Linked DNA regions of Aromatoleum petrolei. The protein of the gene in region 1 interacts with the protein of each later gene in a pairwise test. Links are inferred from orthologs where the notes say so. Each region holds a gene or a part of one and is shown on either strand. Other genes may lie near its edges. The genes, in order: gyrB and gyrA.

The links.
Region 2: the proteins of gyrB (region 1) and gyrA interact in binary tests that used the Escherichia coli proteins (3 or more experiments, as listed by UniProt). The link is inferred for Aromatoleum petrolei from one-to-one orthologs.

Annotation. Positions count from the first base shown.
Region 1 is NZ_CP059560.1:2,697,863-2,706,646, forward strand. Bases 5,721-8,784 are described here. They hold gyrB (DNA topoisomerase (ATP-hydrolyzing) subunit B), read right to left. Parts: upstream 8,478-8,784; coding sequence 5,964-8,477; downstream 5,721-5,963. Other genes in these bases: ToN1_RS12355 (retropepsin-like aspartic protease), read right to left, coding at 5,721-5,733; dnaN (DNA polymerase III subunit beta), read right to left, coding at 8,561-8,784. Also shown: ToN1_RS12325 (DMT family transporter), read right to left, coding at 1-49; ToN1_RS12330 (helix-turn-helix domain-containing protein), read right to left, coding at 262-951; ToN1_RS12335 (diguanylate cyclase), read right to left, coding at 1,154-3,268; arsC (arsenate reductase (glutaredoxin)), read right to left, coding at 3,414-3,773; ToN1_RS12345 (flavodoxin family protein), read right to left, coding at 3,824-4,315; ToN1_RS12350 (hypothetical protein), read left to right, coding at 4,879-5,208; more of ToN1_RS12355, read right to left, coding at 5,293-5,720. UniProt on the Escherichia coli protein: DNA gyrase negatively supercoils closed circular double-stranded DNA in an ATP-dependent manner to maintain chromosomes in an underwound state.
Region 2 is NZ_CP059560.1:1,609,471-1,616,708, reverse strand. Bases 1,229-4,422 are described here. They hold gyrA (DNA gyrase subunit A), read left to right. Parts: upstream 1,229-1,609; coding sequence 1,610-4,222; downstream 4,223-4,422. Other genes in these bases: serC (3-phosphoserine/phosphohydroxythreonine transaminase), read left to right, coding at 4,248-4,422; ToN1_RS07455 (TRZ/ATZ family hydrolase), read right to left, coding at 1,229-1,368. Also shown: more of ToN1_RS07455, read right to left, coding at 49-1,228; more of serC, read left to right, coding at 4,423-5,345; pheA (prephenate dehydratase), read left to right, coding at 5,385-6,449; ToN1_RS07435 (prephenate dehydrogenase), read left to right, coding at 6,563-7,238. UniProt on the Escherichia coli protein: A type II topoisomerase that negatively supercoils closed circular double-stranded (ds) DNA in an ATP-dependent manner to maintain chromosomes in an underwound state.

The DNA.
Region 1 (8,784 bases):
GCACGGACCACAGCGCGATCGCGGAGAGGGCTTGGAGATCGGATTTCATGCCCTTGAGCGTAGTCGCGGGCAAGGCGGCGTGCCGCCGGTGTGTCGTCGCGTTTCGCCGGTCGGCTCAGAGCCTGTGAATAAATCTGCTGCGCGGGTCGATTGCTGCGTTGCTCACTCGCTCACTCCTCGCCTATCCATTTGATATGTCTCGTCGTTCGCGCGCTCGCGCCTTGCACTCGACCCTGCTCGCGACGATTTCTTCACAAGCTCTCAGTTGCGGCCGTGGCGGCGCAGCGCGGCGGTGAGGGCTGAGGGCGAATCGTAGCCGGTGCGGCGCGCCGCCTCCGCCACGCTCAAGCCACGGGCGCGCAGGATCTCCGCTTCGTCCAGGCGTAGCCGGCGCAGCCACTGCATGGGGCTGCAGCCGAGCGCCTCGACGCAGCGGGCGCGGAACTGGCTCTCGGCCAGACAGGCGCGCGCGGCGAGGTCGGACACGCTGAGCGGTTGCGACAACTGCGTCCGTGCCCATGCGGCGAGCCCGTCCCAGTCGATGTCGCGGCGTGCGCGTTCGGGCCTTGGCAGCGCGCCCCAGGACTGGGCGAGCAGCGAGGCGGCCTGCTGGCGGTCGATCGGCAGGTCCTGCGCGAGCGCCTCGGCGATGAAGCGCGCGAGCAGATCCGTCGCCGGCTCGCAGCAGGGCCGGCGCTGGCGGGCGGCCCAGCCGGCATCGGCCGAGTCCAGCACGAGGCAGCGGCTGCCCTGGCGCGACTCGAAATCGTGCCGCTCGTGGGGGGCGATGATCAGGCCCTGACCTGCCACGACGCGGGAGCCCTGGCCGTCGATCTCCAGCTCGAGTTCGCCGTGCAGGCCCCACAGCACCTGGAAATGGTCGTGCGTGTGGCTCCCCGGCGAGGGGCCGTATGCGCGGACCGACCAGCCGGGGATCGTGTGCTTGGCCATCCCGCCATTCTCGGCAATGGCCGGGCGGTGGGCAATGGGCGACGGTCGCCCGCCGTCGCGCGTCACGCTGCGGACCCGGGACCATGCACCCGTTCCCGGCTGCGCATTCGAATGCCTGTTCGGGGGTTTCAGCCGGTTGGGCAGAGGCTTCACCCTGGATGTATCCATGGCGTCGCGGCACGGACGCGGAAAGCTTGACGGGCTACGCGCGGTCGTCCGAGAGCGGCGTTGGGGCGGCAGCGTCGCGTGCGGCGGCAGGCAGCGCATCGGCGTGATCCGGCCGAGACGCCGCAGTATCAAGGTAAGCAAAATAGGCGCGGTCCTGGCCGACGATATGCTTCGCGACCATGTCGTGCGCGAGGAAGGCGAAGAGCGTGCCGAAGTCGACCTTGCCGCAGCGCAATTCCTCGATCAGTGCATCCGCGCGCACGGTGAGCGCCTCGTGCATGCGGATATGCGCCGCGAGCTCGGGGTAGCTTATGCGCTGCAGCAGCGCTTCCTCGTCGCGGAAATGACGCACCATCTTCCCGTACAGCACCTCGACGGTGGCGCGAATTTCCGCCGCCGGGTGCTGGGCGGCGATCAGCGTCCAGAGCACGTTGATTTCATCGAAAAGCGCGCGATGTTCCGCGTCCAGTGTGGCGTCGCCGCTCTCGAAGGACGCGTGCCATACCAGCCTGATGAATCCCTCCTGCGTTCCCCTGTGGCCCACGACCGCATCGTCAGCCTCGACGCGATTGCGCCCGCCCTGCTTGGCGCGGTACAGGGCCGCGTCGGCGCGGGCAATCCAGTCGTTGCGCGATTCGGCCTCGCCCAGTTCGGCAACACCGAAACTGGCCGTGACAGCGCCCACCCCGTCGATCGCGTGCGCCGCGATGCAGACCCGCGCGCGCTCAGCGAAGACCGTGGCGCTCGCCAGATCGGTCTCGGGCAGCAGCACCACAAACTCCTCCCCGCCCCAGCGCGTCAGCGAATCGGCCTTGCGCAGCGTGCTGCGCAGGCTGGTCGCCACCGCCTGCAGGACTTCGTCGCCCTTCATGTGGCCGTAGCGGTCGTTGATGCCCTTGAACAGGTCCACGTCGAGCAGGATCAGTGCGAGGGGATGGCGGTAGCGGTGCGCGCGCTCGACCTCCAGCGCGACGACCTGGTAGAACTGACGTCGGTTCCACGCCCCGGTCAGCGCGTCCGTGCCGGCGAGCGCGTCGAGCTGCTTCAGCGTCTGCAGCAGCGCCTGCTCCTTGTCGTGCAGTCGCGTCACCAGGTTGTTGAAGCCGAACAGCAGGTCGCCGAACTCGTCCTGACGCGTCACGGCCACGGGCGCGAGTTCCTGCTTGCCGTCCGCCATCTCCCGGATCGCGCGCGACGCATTCGTCAGCGGGCGCAGCATGTGCGACAGCACCCCCAGCAGGATCAGGCTCAGCACCGCCATCGTCGCGAACGAATTGCGCCACAGCAGGCGCCGCAGCTCCGCGACCGGCTGCGATACCTCCGCCGTCGGCCGGCGCGCGACGACGATCCAACCGATGTCGGGCACCGCCGCGATGGCCGCAAGCTCGTCCTCGCCCTGCGCATCGACCGTCAGGCCCGTGCCGCGGTATCCCGTCAGCGCGCGATCGAGCATCGGATCGACGCCCGGGCCGGGTGTCGGCCGGAGCACCATCGCCGCATCGTTCGACGCCACGAACAGCTTGTCGGCTGGCGAGATCACCACGAATCCCCCGCTCTCGCCCAGCTGCGTCTGCCGCAGATCCTCGAGAAATCCCCCCTCATCGAGCCGCAGCTCGCCCGCCACCACGGCCAGCGCGCGCCCGCCGCCGTCGCGCACCGCCGCCGCCATCACGACGACGGGGGCGCCATCTCCCTCGGCGCGCTGCGGTCGGCTGATCACCGCGCCCTGCGTGCCGAGCGCCGCCTGCAACCAATCCGCTTGCGGCGCGGCGGACCCCTCGCCCCAGGCCGCCCGCGAGCTGCCCGCCACTCGCGCGCCATCCGGGCCCAGCACCCGCAAGCCGCGATCGAAGAGCGGATTCAGCCGCTCGCGCTCGTCCAGCCACGCCCCGAGCTGCAGCGGCTGCGACAGCAGCGCCGCCGGCAGTGTGTCCGCCAGTTCCCCGATCAGCGTGCGGCGCGCCTGAAGGGCATGGGCAAGATCGCGCGCCACATGGTTCACAATCGACAATTGCGCGTCCGCCACCACTTCATGCACGCGATCCCGCACCGTCGGCAGGATGACGAGCTGACGCACCAGAACGCCGATGACGATAAGCACGACGCCGAGCGCGATGAGGCGGAACTTGAAAGTGCGGAAGAACGACATGGGTAGGTCGCGACGGTGCGGGCGGTGCGCCCAGTGTATCCACGTCCTGCGCGCGTTCAAGCATCGGGAGCTCGCGCCCGGCGCTCCACGGCAACAGGGAAGCGACTTGATGGATTCGCTTCCGCCGGGCTTGCTCGATCCTTGCTCAGGCCGGCGACAGGATGTCCAGCACCCGCTCCGGCGGCCGGCACAACCGCGTGCCCAGCGGCGTCACGACGATCGGGCGGTTGATCAGGACCGGATGCGCAAGCATCGCGTCGATCAGCTCCCCGTCGCTGCGTTCCGGCGACCCGAGGCCGAGTTCGGCGAACACCGCCTCCTTGTCGCGCATGATCGCGCGCACCGCGAGGCCGCTGGCCGCGATCAGGCGGATGAGCTCGTCGCGGCTTGGCGGCGTCTTCAGGTACTCGACGACACGCGGCGCGATGCCGCGCTCGCGCAGGATCTGCAGGGCGCCGCGAGAATTGCTGCAGCGCGGGTTGTGATAGATGGTTACGTCGGTCATGGAAGGCGTGCTCGTGGAAACGGGTGATGGGACGTCGGCGCCGACGGGGCTCAGAAAATGCCCAGCGCGAGCCCGGCTGCAATCCCTGCACCCAGCTCTTCGCAGCGCTTGAGCTCGTCGGCCCCGATGTGCTTCGGCCGAAGTATCTCATCGGGCGTCTGCGCATGCGTGCACAGGATCAGGGTCGGCGCGACCGGCTTCAGCCGCCACCCGGTCGCGATGCGATCGATCTGCCGGGCGGCATTGCTGCCGTCGCTGCCCGCACACACCAGCGTCGCGTAGGGCCGGCCGTTGATGCGGTCCAGCACAGCGTAGTAGGTGCGATCGAAGAAATCCTTCATTTGCCCGGAAATCGCGGCCAGGTTCTCCGGCGTCGCGAAGATGTAGCCGTCCGCGCCCAAAACGTCTTCGGCGCCCGCCTCGCCTGCGTGCAGCAGCCGAACCGCGACCGAGCCTTCGGCAGCGGCGCCCGCGGCGGCGGCTCGTGCCATCTGCAGCGCACCGCCGGTCATGGAGTGATAGACGATCAGCAGGGTCTTCATGGGGGGAAACGGTCCGACAAGACCGGAAGTGCCCGGAACAGCTTAGCAGCCGTGCGGGAATCGTGGTCTGTCCCTGTTTTCGTGCTCTGCGACAGTGAATAGGATGCCAGTCAATGATCCAGGAGCTGGTCACAAAAGCGTATAGCGATTCTTGGCAGCGTGACGGACGTCCGATAATCGTCGCGGCGTTTCGTGCCTGGCTCCGGCACGCGGTCACCCTCGGCGGTGCCGGTCATTTCCGCCGAGCGGAAGGATAGGGTCACCTAGGGTCACCGACGCGTTGGCGCCGTCCACGCCCGCGACGGACCGCCCGTGGCTCGCGTGGAAAATGCCCGCCGAATGCAATGGGCGGAAAGGATGCGGCCGCTTGGAGCACGTCTCGAGCGATCGCGGAACTTGGCACGCCGGCCATCTATCATAAACGTACCTCGATCCACTGGCTGCCCTAAAAAAGCCGCCTCGACGCGCGGAAACAAGCCTCGGGGACATCAGGATCGATACCAGGCGTTCGCCCGTGAGGGTGAGCGTCCCCCACAGACGGAAAGACGAAGCAGGAGGTTGCCATGAGTGCCAAATATCGCAAATATTTGTTCGCCGGCACGATTGCGGCAGTCACCGCAGTTCCACTAGCGGCCAGCGCTGAGACATATGAACTTTTTGGTGAGCGGGGTCCGGCCTCGCACCAGTTGAATTACGACGTCCGCTCCGAAAAAGGAGCCGAAATGATGCGGGCTAAGCCGGCGGGGACGAGCGATGCCAAGGGGGAGTTCTCTGCCTTTGAGACCGTCCCTGCCGAAACCGCGGCGCCGCGGCGCATGGGCACTTCACTGGAAACCGGTTGGAGCACAAACCCGGCAGCCGTGTATCCTGAAGGCGAGCGCATCACGCCGTGACCGCTACCGGATGAAGCCGTTCGTGACGGGTATGAACCGTCATTTCGCAGATGCCGGCGGGCCCGAGGCCCCGCCGGCATCTTTTCATTCGGCGAATGCCGCGAGATCGGGATTGTCGCCCGACGAGGCTTCCGCGGTGGTGGTGCAGTGGCTGAGCTGCAGACGCGGCGGTTCGAACGAGAAGATGAACGGGGCCGTCCGCTGCAACACATTGAGGCCCAGAATGGCGCGGGTCGAGCCCGGGAAGACCGCCGCTTCGACATCCTTGAGCCAGCAACCGCCGCCAATGCTCAACGCCTCGATCGCATACACCGGCACATCGATTTCGGACCCGTTCGCGAGCCGACCGCGCAATTCCTTTACGTAACGAACCGCACCCGAACTCTTGAGCTGGGCAAGCATTTCTTCGTTGATCGTCGTGTAGCCTGAACCCGTGTCGACCATCAAGTCCACGGCGCCGAGACCTGCGATCCGGCCTTCGACATAGAACGTGGTGCTGCTCGTCGCACGCATGTCGACGCTCATGTCGAACTCACCCGCCGATGCGAGGTGGACAGTGCCTGCAAGGAATGCGAAGGCCAGCCGCCGCGGGAGTGTCTTCATCCAATGGTCACCGAAGCAAGGGTTGACAGGTTGGGCGATCAATCATAACTGGAATTTCTTCCAGCACAATCAATATTTATAACGGCGCAAACAAGCTGTTGCTTTAGCCATTTTCGACGCCCGCGCTGGTGAGCATTGCCGGCGACAAGGCATCAAACGTCGATGTTCCGCGCAAACAGGGCATTCCCCTCGATGAACGCCCGACGCGGTTCCACGTCGTCGCCCATCAGCGTAGTGAAGATCTCGTCGGCGGCAATTGCGTCGTCGATCTGCACTTTCAGCAGGCGGCGCACGGCGGGGTCCATCGTGGTTTCCCACAGCTGCTCGGGGTTCATCTCGCCCAGACCCTTGTAGCGCTGCTTGCTGAGGCCGCGTTCGACTTCGGCGAGCAGCCAGCGGATGGCGTCGGCGAAGCGGGTGACGGGCTGGCTCTTCTCGCCGCGGCGGATCTCGGCGCCTTCGCCCATCAGGTCGGCGATGGCGGCGGCGGCGGTGCGGATGCTGCGGTAGTCGCCGGAGACGATGAATTCCTCGTCGATCCAGCCGCGCTTGCGGTTGCCGTGCAGCATGCGCTCGATGGCGATGCGCCAGGTCTCCGAGGCCTCATGGTACTCGGGACGGATCTGGACTTCGTCGGGCAGGTGCGGGCGGATGCGCGCGGCGGCGGCGGCGGTGGCGGCTTCGTCCGCGAGGCTGACTTCGATGTCGTGGGCGAGCATCGCGTGCAGCACCGCGCCGTCGATGTAGCCGGAGAGGCGGTTGATGACCGCTTCGGCGAGCAGGTAGCTGCGGGCCAGTCCCCCGAGGGTCTCGTCGACGATGGGGGCGGCGCCGGTGCGCGGCACGAGCGCGGCGCCGTCGAGGGCGAGCTTCAGCAGGTGCTGGTTGAGCGCCGCCTCGTCCTTGATGTACATCTCGTTCTTGCCGTGCTTGATCTTGTACAGCGGCGGCTGGGCGATGTAGATGTGGCCGCGCTCGACGAGCTCGGGCATCTGGCGGTAGAAGAAGGTCAGCAGCAAGGTGCGGATGTGCGCGCCGTCGACGTCCGCGTCGGTCATGATGATGATGCGGTGGTAGCGCAGCTTCTCCGGCTTGTAGTCTTCCTTGCCGATGCCCGTGCCGAGCGCGGTGATCATGGTGGCGATCTCCTGGCTCTGCAGCAGCTTGTCGAAGCGCGCCTTCTCGACGTTGAGGATCTTGCCCTTCAAGGGCAGGATCGCCTGGAACTTGCGGTCGCGGCCCTGCTTGGCGGAGCCGCCTGCGGAGTCACCCTCGACGAGGTAGATTTCGCACAGCGCGGGATCCTTCTCCTGGCAGTCGGCGAGCTTGCCGGGCAGGCCGACGCCGTCCAGCAGGCCCTTGCGGCGCGTCATCTCGCGCGCCTTGCGGGCGGCGTCGCGGGCGCGCGCGGCTTCGACGATCTTGGCGCAGATGGTCTTGGCGTCGATCGGGTTTTCCTGCAGGAAGTCGGTGAGCTTGCCGGCGACCACTTCCTCGACCGCGGGGCGGGCTTCCGAGGACACCAGCTTCATCTTGGTCTGGCTGGCGAACTTGGGGTCGGGCATCTTCACCGAGAGCACGCAGGCGAGGCCTTCGCGCATGTCGTCGCCGGTGATGTCGACCTTGGCCTTCTTGGCGATCTCGTTTTCTTCGATGTACTTGTTGATGACGCGCGTCATCGCCGCGCGCAGGCCGGTGAGGTGGGTGCCGCCGTCGGCCTGCGGGATGTTGTTGGTGTAGCACAACACCTGTTCGGCGTAGCTGTCGTTCCACTGCATCGCGACTTCGACGCCCAGCTCGGCGTCGTGGCCGTGGCCGGTGGGGATGCGCGTGCTGCCCGCGGCGTAGAACACGTTGGGGTGCAGCACCGACTTGGTGCGGTTGATGTATTCGACGAAGCCCTTCACGCCGCCGGCGAAGGCGAAGTCCTCTTCCTTGCCGGTGCGCTGGTCGACGAGGCGGATCTTCACGCCGTTGTTGAGGAAGGACAGCTCGCGCAGGCGTTTGGCGAGGATTTCGTAGTGGTATTCGACGGTGCCGAAGATGTCGTCGTCGGCGAGGTAATGGACCTCGGTGCCGCGCTTGGTGGTCTCGCCGATGACCTTCAGCGGGCTGACCTCGACGCCGTCGACGACGTCGATCACGCGCTCCTGCGGCACACCGCGGTGGAATTCCATGAAGTGCTTCTTGCCGTCGCGGCGCACGGTGAGGCGCAGCCACTTCGACAGCGCGTTCACGCACGATACGCCCACGCCGTGCAGGCCGCCGGACACCTTATAGCTGTTCTGGTTGAACTTGCCGCCGGCGTGCAGCACGCACATGACGATCTCGGCCGCCGAGCGCTTGGGCTCGTGCTTGTCGTCCATCTTCACGCCGACCGGGATGCCGCGGCCGTTGTCGGCCACGGAGATCGAGTTGTCGGCGTGGATAGTGATGACGATGTCGTCGCAGTGGCCTGCCAGCGCCTCGTCGATGGAGTTATCCACGACCTCGAACACCATGTGATGCAGGCCGGTGCCGTCGGAGGTGTCGCCGATGTACATGCCGGGACGCTTCCTCACGGCTTCCAGGCCTTCGAGCTGCTGGATGCTGGATTCATCGTAGTCGCCGGACGGAGCGGGAGCGGGGACGGGGGCGGACTGAGGCAGGTTTTGCGGATCGGACATCGTCAATCTCTATGAATCATCAAAGAACGCGCCCCGGGAGGGCCCGGGGCGTCAGAACGCTGCGGCGGCGGGCGCCGTGTGCGTCAAATTCGCATCGGCATGACCACGTACTTGAAGCGGTCGTTGCCCGGCAGGGTCACCAGCGCGCTCGAGTTGCCGTCGTTGAAGCGCCACTCGACCTGGTCCTCGTGGATGTTGGTGAGCACGTCGAGCAGATAGGTGACGTTGAATCCGATGTCGAGCGCGTCGCCGTGATAGTCGACTTCGAGCTCCTCCTGCGCTTCTTCCTGTTCGGCGTTGGTCGAGG
Region 2 (7,238 bases), 1.1 Mb from region 1 along the record:
GGCTGATGCGTTGATTCTCGCGACAGCAACTCGCAGCACATATCCAGTTCAGTTACTAAGCTTAGTTTGCCACAGCGCGGCAAACCCAAGCAATTCCGTGTCGTTTAATTGCAACACTGTATTCCCTTTATCCACGCGGATCTCGCCGGAAACCCATACGTGGGAGACATGTTCGCGGCCTGCTACGTGCACGAGGTGGGATGTCGGGTTGAAGCACGGGCGGGTCTCGAAGGTGTCGAGGGCGATCGCGCAGAGATCGGCTTCCTTTCCGGCTTCAATGGACCCGACGCGGTCGCCCAGGCCAAGGGCTCGCGCACCGTTCAGGGTGGCCATGCGCAGTGCTGCGTGTGCGGGCAGGGCGGTGGCGTCGAGGGTCGATACCTTGGCGAGCAGGCTCGCGTGGCGGAGTTCCTGGAACAGGTCCAGGCGGTTGTTGCTCGCGGCGCCGTCGGTGCCGAGGCCGGTGAGGATTCCCGCCGCCTGCAGCCTGGCGACCGGCGCGATGCCGCTCGCGAGTTTCATGTTCGAGGTGGGGCAGTGCGCAATGCTGCACTGGTGGCGCTGCAATAACTCGATGTCGGAGTCGTCGAGGTGCACTGCATGCACTCCGATGAAGTTTTCGCCCAGCAGGTCGAGTCCGGCCAGCCTCGCTAGCGGGCGCTTGCCGAATTGGGCGATGGAGTCGGCGACTTCCTGTGCGGTTTCGTGGATGTGCGCGTGAATCGGGATGTCGAGCTCTGCGGCAAGGGCTGCGATGCGCACGAATGTGGCATCCGAGACGGTGTAGGGCGCATGCGGCGCGAGGGCGAAGCGGATCAGCGGGTGGTTCTTCCACGCGTCCCTCGCAGCGAGTCCCTTGCGCAGATAGTCGTCGGCGTCGCTGGCGTAGGGGGTCGGGAATTCGAGCGTGGTGAGGCCTATGACGGCGCGCATGCCGAGCAGGTCGAAGGCCTCGGCGGCCGCGGCGGGGTGGAAGTACATTTCATTGCAGGTGGTGATGCCGCCGCGCAGCATCTCGGCGATCGCCAGCAAGGTGCCTTCGCGTACGAAGGTGCTCGAGACGTGCTTCCCTTCGGCGGGCCAGATCGCTTCCTGCAGCCAGCGCATCAGCGGAAGATCGTCTGCGATGCCGCGCATCAGCGCCATGGGGCTGTGTGCGTGGAGGTTTACCAGGCCGGGAATGAGAACGTGGTCGGGCAGGCTGATGCTGCGGTCCGCGTGGTAGCGGGTGCGCGCGAGCTCCTGCGGGAGCAGGTCCGTGATCGTTCCGTCGCGGATCACTACTGCGTGGTGTTCCAGCGTCAGGTTCGCGGGTTCGACGGGAATGACCCAGCGTGCATTGATCACGAGGTCGGCGGGTTGGCTCACCGTGCAGTCTCCATGTGGTGGTCGGGCGGCATGCTGCCCGCCTGCCAGTCGGTCCGGGGGCGGGGAATCGTGGATGGCGCGGTTTTCGCGACGCGCGGGCGGTTGCCGGACGGCTGTGCTTCCGATTTAAGCACATGGGTCGGGGGGGAACAATTGCGCACCTGAACGGCGCGGGCGGGAGCTGCGGTCGGCGTGTTAAGATTTAACGTTTTTACCTCGCCGTTTTTGCCGTCGCCGCCAAATGACTTCGTTTGCCAAGGAAACTCTGCCCATCAGTCTCGAAGACGAGATGCGGCACTCCTATCTGGACTACGCGATGAGCGTGATCGTCGGGCGTGCTCTGCCCGACGCCCGCGATGGTCTGAAGCCGGTGCATCGACGCGTGTTGTACGCGATGCACGAGCTGTCGAACGACTGGAACAGGCCGTACAAGAAGTCGGCCCGTATCGTCGGCGACGTGATCGGCAAGTACCATCCGCACGGCGATTCGGCGGTCTATGACACGATCGTCCGCATGGCGCAGGATTTTTCGCTGCGCTACATGCTGGTCGACGGTCAGGGCAACTTCGGTTCGGTCGACGGCGACAATGCCGCGGCGATGCGTTACACGGAAATCCGGATGGCGCGCATTGGCCACGAGCTGTTGGCCGACATTGACAAGGAGACCGTGGACTTCGGGCCGAACTACGACGGCTCGGAGAAGGAGCCTCTGATCCTGCCGGCGAGGATCCCGAATCTGCTGATCAACGGGTCGTCGGGGATCGCGGTCGGCATGGCGACGAACATTCCGCCGCACAACCTCGGTGAGGTGATCGATGCCTGCCTGATGTTGCTGAATGAGCCGGCGACCGATATCGAGGATCTCATCCGTGTCGTGCAGGCGCCGGACTTCCCCACCGCGGGCCTGATCTACGGTCTGTCCGGAGTGCATGACGGATATCGCACGGGGCGCGGGCGCGTGGTGATGCGCGCGCGCACGCACTTCGAAGATCTGGAAAAGGGAAACCGGCAGGCGATCATCGTCGACGAGCTGCCGTATCAGGTTAACAAGCGCACGCTGCTGGAACGGATCGCCGAACTCGTCAACGAGAAGAAGATCGAGGGAATCAGCGAGATTCGCGACGAGTCGGACAAGTCCGGCATGCGCGTCGTGATCGAGCTCAAGCGCAACGAGGTGCCCGAGGTCGTGCTGAACAACCTGTTTAAGCAGACGCAGCTGCAGGACACCTTCGGCATGAACATGGTGGCGCTGGTCGATGGCAAGCCGCGCACGCTGAACCTGAAGCAGATGCTGGAGTGCTTCCTCGCGCACCGGCGCGAGGTCATCACCCGGCGTACGGTGTTCGAGCTGCGCAAGGCGCGCGAGCGCGGGCATATTCTGGAAGGCCTCGCGGTCGCGCTGTCGAACGTCGACGAGATCATTGCGCTGATCAAGGCGGCGCCGACGCCGGCGGACGCAAAGCGCGAGCTGATGGCGCGGCAGTGGCGTTCTGCGCTGGTCGAGGAGATGCTGACGCGCGCGCTGGCCGATAGTTACCGGCCGGAAGGACTGGCTGCTGAGTTCGGGTTGTCGGCACAGGGCTACCGCCTCTCGGAGGCCCAGGCTCAGGCAATCCTGGAGTTGCGACTGCAGCGACTGACCGGTCTGGAGCAGGACAAGATCGTCGCGGAGTATCGCGAAGTCATGGACCTCATTACGGATCTGCTGGACATCCTCGCGAATCCAGCGCGCATCACCGCGATCATCGTCGAGGAGCTGGGCGCGATCCGCAACCAGTTCGGCGACCCGCGCCGCTCCGAGGTCGTGCTCAACACCGGCGAGATCAATATCGAGGATCTGATCGCGCCCGAGGACATGGTGGTCACGCTGTCGCACGGCGGCTATTTCAAGCGCCAGCCGCTTGCGGATTATCGGGCGCAGCGACGCGGCGGGCGCGGCAAGCAGGCGACGGGGATGAAAGACGACGATTTCATCGATCACCTCTTCGTCGCCAATACGCACGACTACATCCTGTGCTTCTCGAGCCGGGGGCGGGTGTATTGGCTGAAGGTATATGAAGTGCCGGAAGGCACGCGCAATTCGCGCGGGCGACCGATCGTGAATCTCTTCCCGCTGCTCGAAGGGGAGAAGATCAACGCGGTCCTGCCGGTGCAGACCTTCGACGACAATCACTTCGTGTTCATGGCAACTGCGGAGGGTACGGTGAAGAAGACGGCACTGACCGCCTTCGCCAATCCGCGCAAGGCGGGCATCATCGCTGCGAGCCTCGACGATGGCGATCGCCTGATCGGTGTTGCGATCACCGACGGAGAGAGCGACGTGATGCTGTTCTCGGATGCCGGCAAGGCGGTGCGTTTCCCGGAGTCCGATGTGCGGCCGATGGGGCGCGAGGCGCGCGGGGTGCGCGGCATGACACTGGAAGAAGGGCAGCAGGTGATCGCGATGCTCGTTGCCAAGCGCGAGGATCTTTGCGTGCTGACGGCGACCGAGAACGGCTACGGCAAGCGCACGCCGGTGGCCGAGTACACGCGCCACGGCCGCGGCACAAAGGGCATGATTGCGATCCAGACGTCCGAGCGCAACGGCCGTCTGGTCGGGGCCTGTCTGGTCGAGGAAACCGACGAGGTGATGCTGATCTCGACCGGGGGGGTGCTGATCCGCACCAAGGTGCAGGATATCCGCGAACTCGGGCGGGCGACGCAGGGCGTCACGCTGATCAACCTCGACGAAAGCGACACGCTGGCGGGAATCGAGAAGGTGGCCGAGTCGGAAGCCGACGAGGTGACGCTCGGCGAGCAGGGTGACGTCGCCGATGCCCAAGACGAGGCGGGCGACGACGCGCCCGCCGAATGAGACGCGCACAAGGAGTGACTCGAGCATGACCCGGGTGTTCAATTTCAGTGCCGGTCCGGCGGCCTTGCCGGAGCCAGTATTGCGTCAGGCCGCCGAGGAGATGCTCGATTGGCACGGCGCTGGCTGCGGTGTGATGGAAATGAGCCATCGCGGCAAGGAATTCATGTCCATCATCGAACAGGCCGAAGCGGACCTGCGCGAGCTGATGGCGATTCCACAGAACTACCGCGTGTTGTTTCTGCAAGGCGGGGCCACACAGCAGTTTGCGCAGCTTCCGATGAATCTGCTGGGCGGCCGTTCGGCGGACTATCTCGTGACGGGTACCTGGTCGCAGAAGGCGTACAAGGAGGCGCATCACCTCGCCGGGGCGATTGGCGGCAAGGTGCGTCTCGTTGGCAGCACGGAAGCGTGTGGCTTTACTCGGGCATTGCGGGCCGACGAGCTCGCGCTGGATGCCGATGCCGCCTACGTCCATCTGTGTACAAACGAGACGATCCACGGCGTCGAGGTCGGTGACGATGGTTTGCCTCGATCCGCGGCTCCGCTGGTCGCTGACATGTCCTCGCACATCCTGTCGCGGCACACCGATGTGAGCCGTTATGGCCTGATCTATGCCGGCGCGCAGAAGAATATTGGTCCCTCCGGGCTGGTCATCGTGATCGTGCGCGAGGATCTGCTCGGACGTGCAAGCCCGCTGACACCGACCGTGATGGACTACAAGGTCATGGCGGACAACGGTTCGATGCTCAATACCCCGCCGACCTACGCCATCTATGTCGCAGGGCTCGTGTTCCGGTGGCTAAAGGCCCAAGGCGGGCTGGCTGCGATGGAACAACGCAACATTGAGAAGGCGGCGCTTCTGTACGACTTCATCGACGACAGCGGCTTCTATCGCAATACGGTCGAAATCGGGAGCCGCTCGCGCATGAACATCCCGTTCCTGCTCCCGGATGAGGCGCTGAACGATGCCTTCCTCACGGGCGCGAAGAGCGCGGGGTTGACGCAGCTGAAGGGGCACAAATCGGTAGGCGGCATGCGTGCCTCGATCTACAACGCGATGCCGGTCGAGGGCGTGCGGGCGCTGGTGGAATACATGCGCGGATTTGCCGCGCAACATGGCTGAAACGGCTTGAGCTGCCCCGGGCGGGGTGAAGAGGCGAGCATGAGCGACGAACTGCAGAATCTCAGGAACGACATCGACCGGCTTGACGAGGAGATCCTCGCGCGCCTTGCCGAGCGCGCGCGCAGCGCGCAGCGTATCGGCGTGATCAAGCAGGGCAACCTGTATCGTCCCGAGCGCGAGGCGCAGGTGCTGCGGCGCCTTGCTGCCGTGAACCCCGGTCCCTTGCCCGGCCAGGCGGTGCAGCGGATCTTCCGCGAGATCATGTCGGCCTGTCTGGCTCTGGAGCACCCGACCAAGGTCGCCTACCTCGGGCCGGCGGGGACCTTCTCCGAGAGTGCCGCCCGCAAGCATTTCGGCGGTGCCGCGGCGCTGATGCCGACGGCGGCGATCGACGACGTGTTCCGTGCGGTCGAGGCGGGGAATGCCGATTATGGTGTCGTTCCTGTCGAGAATTCGACCGAGGGAGCGGTGGGAGGGGCGCTGGACCTGCTGCTCGCCAATCCCCTGAAGATCTGCGGCGAGGTGAACCTGCGCATCCATCAGCACCTGCTGTCCAAGGCCGAGGGGATCGGTGCGGCAAAGCGCCTGTATTCCCACGCCCAGTCCCTCGCGCAGTGCCACGAATGGCTCAACCGCAATCTCGCGCATCTGTCGCGGGTGCCGGTGGCGAGCAATGCCGAGGCTGCACGGATGGCGTCCGAGGATCCGGAATCGTGCGCCATTGCCGGCGAGGCGGCTGCGGAGCTGTACGGGCTCAACGTGCTGGCTGCTAACATCGAGGATGATCCGAACAACACGACGCGATTCGTGGTGATCGGTGATCATGATGCGGGCCCGTCGGGTCAGGACAAGACCTCGCTCGTGTGTTCGGCGCTGAATCGTCCGGGGGCGATGCATGCGCTGCTCGAGCCGTTGGCGCGGCACGGCGTGGATATGACCAAGTTGCAGTCGCGCCCGGCGCGCGGCGGGCTTTGGGAATACGTGTTCTACGTCGATATCGACGGTCATCGCGAGGATGCGCACGTCGCAGCGGCGTTGCAGGAACTCAACGAGCGCGCCGCGTTCGTCAAGGTTCTGGGCTCCTATCCGGTGGCCGCGATCTGACGCGGCCCCTCGGGCGCGGGGCAAGCGGCTCTCGTGCCGGTCGTTCGGCGGGGCGTGCGTCTGCCTCGTCGGCAAGTCAAGGATGAGGGACGCAGGTCCCCGGAGTTTCGTGCATGGGTGTTATCGACAAGCTGGTGGTATGCGGCGTCGGCCTGATCGGCGGGTCCTTCGCGCTGGCGCTGCGGCGCGCAGGGATGGTGCGGCGTATCGTCGGCATCGGGCGTAGCAAGGAATCCCTCGCGCGCGCGGTCGAACTGGGGGTCATCGACGAGGCTTGTGGCGACTGGGCGTCGGCGCTCGATGGCGCGGATTTCGTGCTGCTTGCCCCGCCGGTCGGTCAGATGGACGCCGTCATGGCAGCCATGGCGCCGCATCTGGCGCCGGGCGCGGTTGTGACCGATGCCGGCAGCACGAAGCGCGATGTGATCGAGGCAACCTATCGCCATCTTGCTGGCCATCTCGCCTACACGGTGCCGGGACACCCGATTGCCGGTGCCGAGAAGAGCGGCGTCGAGGCGGCTTTCGCGAGTCTGTACGACGGTCGTCGGGTGGTTGTTACGCCGCTGCCGGAGAACGAGCCGTCCGCCATCCTGCGCGTCCGCGAAGCCTGGGAGGCCTGCGGCGCCGTGATCCACGAGATGCCGCCGCAGGAGCACGACCGGGTGTTCGCCGCGGTCAGCCACCTGCCGCACCTGCTCGCGTTCGGGTTGGTGCACGACCTTGCGGGGCGGGCCAATGCCGAGCAGCTGTTCAGCTTTGCTGCAGGTGGATTCCGCGACTTCACCCGCA